DNA from 2 places in the Psychrobacillus syltrankelensis genome. Region 1 is predicted to be linked to the other one. Evidence: riboswitches for the same ligand, from Rfam matches in the RefSeq annotation. Region 1 holds a riboswitch; the other holds the start of a gene.
The links. A riboswitch is a leader RNA that binds a small molecule or an ion and turns the genes downstream of it on or off. The one in region 1 is predicted to bind lysine.

Region 1 (3,219 bases):
GACATTTAAATCCTATGATCATTAGTTTGAGAACTACTTGTTATGTAATACCCACTTAATGGATTGTAGTGTAAGGTAGCGACTCCGGACGGAGGCCAACAGGATGTTGGTCACGAAGGTGTTGCCACACGATGTGGCGCTCCTAGCCTTCGTTCCTCGGAGACAGATGAACCATCACAACGAGCGCGCAAGCGGCGGTGATGGTTCATCGCTCACCCCGCGGAAAGCGTCCACCTAAAACGGAAATCCGCAGTTTTATTTAATTCTTTAAAGTACTATGAACACTGGTTCCGCTGGACAATAATGCATTTACTTCTTTCAAAAAAGGATCTAGAAGCGAAGTAGTCACTTCCTGTTACGCTTTTCAAATTAAACAATAGCTAATCCGAACTCATCATGAAGAGCATTTGCTGCTTGTATCATGTCGTTTTGAGGTACGACAACTGAGACTTTTATTTCAGATGTGCTTACCATCTTAACTGGAATATTCTCTTTTCTTAGGCGATCAAACATCTGTGCTGCAACACCAGGATTAGAAACCATTCCTGAACCAACAATAGACACTTTTGCAAGCCCGACTTCAAAATCTGCAAAAGTGAATCCTAGTACTTGTTTATTGGATTCCAAAACAGTTATCGCTTCCGCTAACGATTCTTTTTTTATAGAGAAAGAAACAGCAGGCTTTACATGATCAACAATTGATTGAACAATAATATCCACATTAATATGATTTGCTGCGAGGGTAGTAAATATAGATGCTAATGAACCATTAAATGGTACATCATATTCTATTGTTAAACGTACAATATCAGATTCAAATGCTACCCCACGAACAACTAAGTTATTTTCCACATCTACTTCCTCCTTTAAAATGGTTCCCTCTTCTTCGTTATAGCTTGAACGTACTCGTAAAGGGATCTTATAATTTTTTGCAAACTCAACTGCTCTAGGATGTAAAACACCCGCCCCTAAATTAGCTAATTCAAGCATTTCATCGTACTCTAATTGCGTTAACTTTCTAGCATTTGAAACAAACCTAGGGTCAGAAGTAAATACACCATCTACGTCTGTATAAATATCACAAATATCTGCTTCAATAGAAGCAGCAATAGCTACAGCAGTTGTATCCGAGCCGCCTCTACCTAAAGTAGTAACTTCTCCATATTCGGACACACCTTGAAAACCTGCAACGACCACCACTTTATTATCAGAAAGCAGGTTCAAAATTTTAGATGCCTCTAACTTAACTACTTTTGCGTTCCTATGTACTTCATCTGTCTGTAAACCTGCCTGCCAACCGGTTAAAGAAATAGAATCTATGCCTATTGAGTTTAATTTTATTGATAGCAAAGACATAGTTGCTTGCTCTCCTGTGGATAGAAGCATATCCATTTCCCTTTTATTTGGTGATTCAGACAATTCATAAGCTAAACCAACTAAATCATCTGTAGTCTTACCCATAGCGGATACAACAACTACAATATCATGCCCTTTTTCTTTCTCACGTTTTATCCGATCTGCAATATTTGCAATTTTTTCGGTTGTTGCAACCGACGTTCCACCAAACTTCATTACAATTTTGCTCATGAACATCTTCTCCCTTATTTCAAAGATAAGCTAAAGATAAAAAAATGCTTTTCACAATATGTGAAAAGCATCGTCTCATACACAGTCAAAAAAATTGTCCATGTGAGATAGCCCTCCAGAATACTGCATTCTGACAATTCTACATTTATTAAATGCAGAACCAACATAAGAAAAGGAAAAGCTTTTCTATGTTTCGGCAAATGACCCTTTCCTCAACGATTACAGGCTCTTTTCATCCTCCTGTTGAGTACTCTTATCAATTCGCACCTCTATCTTCACTTTTTTAAGTGAATATTAAATTGTTTCAACCATACCATAACATTATTCAGAAGACAATAAACTTTTCTGAAAATGATTAACCATAATGTCTGCTAACTTCTCTGGAAGTCCAGCGTCTATAAATTCCTCTTTAGTTGCCACTTGCATTTTTTTCAGCGAACCGAAATGTTTTAATAATAACGTCTTTCGCTTAGGTCCTATACCTTCAATACCATCTAAGGAAGATGCAATAGTATGTTTCCCTCGTTGTTGACGATGAAAGGTGATCGCAAAACGATGCACTTCATCTTGAATTCGTTGTAATAAATAAAACGCTTCACTTGTACGTTTCATCGGAATAATATCCATTGGATCCCCAAATAAAAGCTGGGAAGTTTGATGTTTCCCATCTTTTGCAAGCCCAGCAATAGGTATTTCTAACCCAAGTTCATCCTCGACAATTTCTCTAGCAGCTTCTATCTGTCCTTTACCACCATCAATTATTATTAAATCTGGCAGTGGTAAATTTTCCTTTAAAACACGGGTATATCTTCTTCGAACTACCTCACGCATTGCACCATAATCATCATGTTTAGCAGCAGTTTTCGTTTTATATTTTCGGTAGTCTTTTTTATAAGCTTTTCCATCGACGAAAACTACCATAGCCGAAACTGCATCCGTTCCGTGAATATGGGAATTATCAAACGATTCTATCCGGTTTGGTGTAGCAATCCCCATAAGATCCCCTAATTCTTGAACAGCTCCAATTGTTCTTTCTTCTTGTCGTTCAATAAGATGAAACTTTTCCTTTAGGGCTAATATTGCATTCTTTTCGGCAAGGTCGACCAAATTCTTTTTTGTCCCCTTTTGAGGAATAATTACTTTCATCTTTAATAGTTCCGTTGCCAAATGTAAGTCGGTATTACTTGGTACGAAAATTTCTTTCGGCTTAATATGTTCCACTTTTGCATAAAATTGCCCTAGAAACGTGAGAAACTCTTCCTCTGGATCCCGATAAATGGGAAATAAAGATACATCTCGTTCGATTAATTTTCCTTGACGAATGAAAAAAACTTGGACACACATCCAACCTTTGTCCACTGAATATCCAAATACATCGCGACTTGTAAAATCATTCATCGTCATTTTTTGCTTTTCCATCACTAGTTCGATATGAGAAATTTGATCTCGATATTCTTTGGCACGCTCAAATTCTAAGCTTTCAGCCGCTGCATGCATTTTTTCCGTTAACTCTTTTTTAACCTGTAAATGCCCGCCATTTAAAAAGCTAGTAATTTCTTGAATTATTTCGGTATAAACGGAATCCTCTATTTGTTTCACACAAGGAGCTAGGCATTGCCCCATATGATAATA
Region 2 (3,219 bases), 1.5 Mb from region 1:
ATAGTGAATAACGCACCACCAATACCGAGGAGCAGTACGATATAAACACCTGGATTTGGTTCTCCTAAACGAACACCAAACCAAATACCAAGACCACCCATAACTCCAAAACAAAAGATTTGTGGAATAAATCCGATAGCCACTGATCCTATTTTAATATCCTTAGGTTTAAGGAATCGGGCATAATCTGATGAAAGAAGGGCTGTGAGTCCCATTATTCCATGTTGCATTCCTATACAAAGTAGTAAAGCTTGTCCTCCCATTTGAACTCCTTCTGGCATATATGTCCAAAAAGCTCCTTCGTAAACGGAGGGAGTGCGGAATGATGCTATTATTGTGATCGTTAAAAAAATTATGAAAATCGGTAAAGACCACTTTTGTAGTTTATCGAGTTGTTTAATTCCGAACCAATTTAATGGAATTACAATTGATCCGAAGAAGATGATTAGTGCCCATTTTGGTAGGGAGGGTAAGAAGGTGTGAATTGCGGAAACTAAAATCAGGCCTTCAAAAGCACAATACATGATGAAGTTTGTTGCATAAATAAATGAGGTTAACGATGCGCCTATGTAGCCAAAACCTCCACCTCTAGATAATAGGTTGACGTTCATACCAGATTTTGCTGAAAGATAAGCAATGAAAGTTCCGAGTATACCCGCAACGATTATCGCATATATGGAGGATATGATGGCATTTATGGCTCCAAATTGAAGTGCCATAACGCTTCCCATTTGAAAATAAAAAATTGCCGTTGCGATACCGAAAGTGATATTGGTAATACTAAACCAACCCATCTTCCTTTGATCTCGTGGCACTCTATCTAATGAATAATCATCTTTCATTTCTTCTGACACTTTGTGATCTGCGACTTGGACAGACCCCATAATATCAACTCCTTTTTTGTATGATAACATTAAAAACCTCGCTTCCATTTATTGTATATAAATTCGTATATCACTTCATTCGATTTCTATTATATCAGTAATACCAACGATTTATCAAACTCAGTGATTCCTGAACTTATGGTTAATGGCTATTAAATTTACTCATCCAATAGTGATTTAGGGCTTTGAAAAAATGTATTAGAAGGTATGTATCTATTTTTTAGAACATATTTTTCAATTTAGAATATTGTTTTTCATCGTAGATTAATTGACAGATAGAGTTTGTTATTGTAGACTATGAACAATAATTAAAAATTAAATATAACCTCACTTATTTGGTGGGGTAGAGGCGCGATATTTAACAGTCCTTAGTGGAGTTTGAGAAGCCATGATTCTAGGGAGAAGGAAATGTCGCCGAAGTTTGTAATAAATCTCTGTATTACTTGCTGGGTCTGTAGTGAATAACTCCAGGACTGTCCATTATAATCATCCCGGTTTATAATGGTGTGCTATCTCATTTGGGAAAAGTAGAGGATTTAGGGCAACTATACATATTGCGACCTGAGTTCATCTCAGGTCTTTTTTTGTATAGATTGTCCTTTTTTTATATCCAAACACATAAACTAAATTTAAAAAGGGGAGAAACAATGATGAAAAAGAAGTTATCAATATTTATTGGGCTATTCCTTACGACAATGTTGGTATTGGCAGGATGTGGAACAAGCTCAAAGAGTAATGGTTCAGGTTCTTCTAACAATGATACAAAAGAAAAAGATACATTTACGATAGGATTAGAAGCAGGATATCCACCTTTCAACTGGACACAGATGAATGATTCTAACGGCGGAGTGAAGCTTGACGGTAATGCAGAATACGCAGGTGGATACGATGTAGAGATTGCCAAAAAGATTGCGGATGGATTAGGGAAAAAATTAGTAATTGTAAAGACAGAGTGGGATGGTCTTGTACCAGCGTTAACTTCTGGAAAAATTGATGCAATTATGGCTGGGATGTCACCTACAAAAGAACGTAAAAAAACAATCGATTTCTCAGATAACTACTATACATCTAATTTTGTTATGGTAGTAAAAAAGGGCGGTCCTTATGAAGGAGCAACATCTATACAAGATTTTAAAGGTGCTAAAGTAACTGGTCAGTTAAATACATCACATTATGGTGTAATCGATCAAATTAATGGCGTCAAAAAACAAACAGCTATGGATAACTTCCCTGCAATGCGTGTTGCATTGGAATCAGGTAAAATTGATGGTTATGTATCAGAACGTCCAGAAGGAATTAGTGCTTCATCAGCTAATGAAAACTTTGCGATGATAGAATTTACAGATGGATTTAAAGCACCGGAAGAAGAAACAGCAGTTGCAGTTGGGCTAAGAAAAGATAGTGATTTAACAGATAAAATCAATGAAATATTAGCCAAAATATCAGATCAAGACAGACAAGAAATTATGGATAATGCAATAAAAAATCAACCAGCTGCAGAATAATGATGAGGATAACCGGCTGCAACTTCCAAGCAGTCGGTTTTCATGTTTAAAGGAGGAATATGATGAGTTTCGAGTGGGTAGTTTCAATTGTTACCAATAACTGGCCGATGTTCCTTCGAGGAGCAGGATATACTCTATTAATATCTATCATTGGTACTATAATAGGAGCAGTTATCGGTTTATTGGCTGGTGTAATACGTACAATTCCTATGCCTGAAAGAACAGCCAAAAAAATTATATTAAAAATAGTGAATATTATTCTTTCTATATATATAGAGTTTTTCCGTGGAACACCAATGATTGTGCAAGCGATGGTTATTTACTATGGATCTATGCTAGCATTTAATATTGATATGAACCCTATTATGGCAGCAGTTTTTATTGTTTCTATTAATACAGGGGCTTATATGGCAGAAATCGTTCGTGGCGGTGTTATATCTATTGAAAAGGGGCAATTTGAAGCAGCGCAAGCGATTGGTATGAATCATATACAAACGATGCTTCACGTTGTATTACCACAAGTGATTCGCAATATTTTACCAGCGACTGGAAATCAATTTATTATTAATATTAAAGATACGTCCGTCCTAAATGTAATTAGTGTATCGGAATTATTCTTCCAAACGAAATCAATTGCGGGAAATAACTTCCGTTACTTTGAATCCTTTTTTGTAGCTTGTATTTTGTATTTCGTCATGACGTATACAGTTACACTAATCCTACGTTATTTTGAAAGAAGGCTAGATGGTCCTGCGAATTACAGCATGATTGGACAGCCAGCACAAGTCACACAACCAATAAATAATACAGGAAATCAGTAATCAAAGGAG

Region 2: another riboswitch for lysine. It lies ahead of ACTSKG_RS12690 (transporter substrate-binding domain-containing protein); the one in region 1 lies ahead of ACTSKG_RS01165 (aspartate kinase).

What each region holds. Positions count from the first base shown of each region.
Region 1 covers NZ_CM144227.1:234,000-237,218, reverse strand. The annotation lists gene ACTSKG_RS01165 (aspartate kinase) at 370-1,587, opposite strand; lysine riboswitch at 1,688-1,867, opposite strand; gene uvrC (excinuclease ABC subunit UvrC) at 1,909-3,219, opposite strand, start outside.
Region 2 covers NZ_CM144227.1:2,627,600-2,630,818, forward strand. The annotation lists gene ACTSKG_RS12685 (purine-cytosine permease family protein) at 1-884, opposite strand, end outside; lysine riboswitch at 1,221-1,404, shown strand; gene ACTSKG_RS12690 (transporter substrate-binding domain-containing protein) at 1,535-2,389, shown strand; gene ACTSKG_RS12695 (amino acid ABC transporter permease) at 2,452-3,210, shown strand.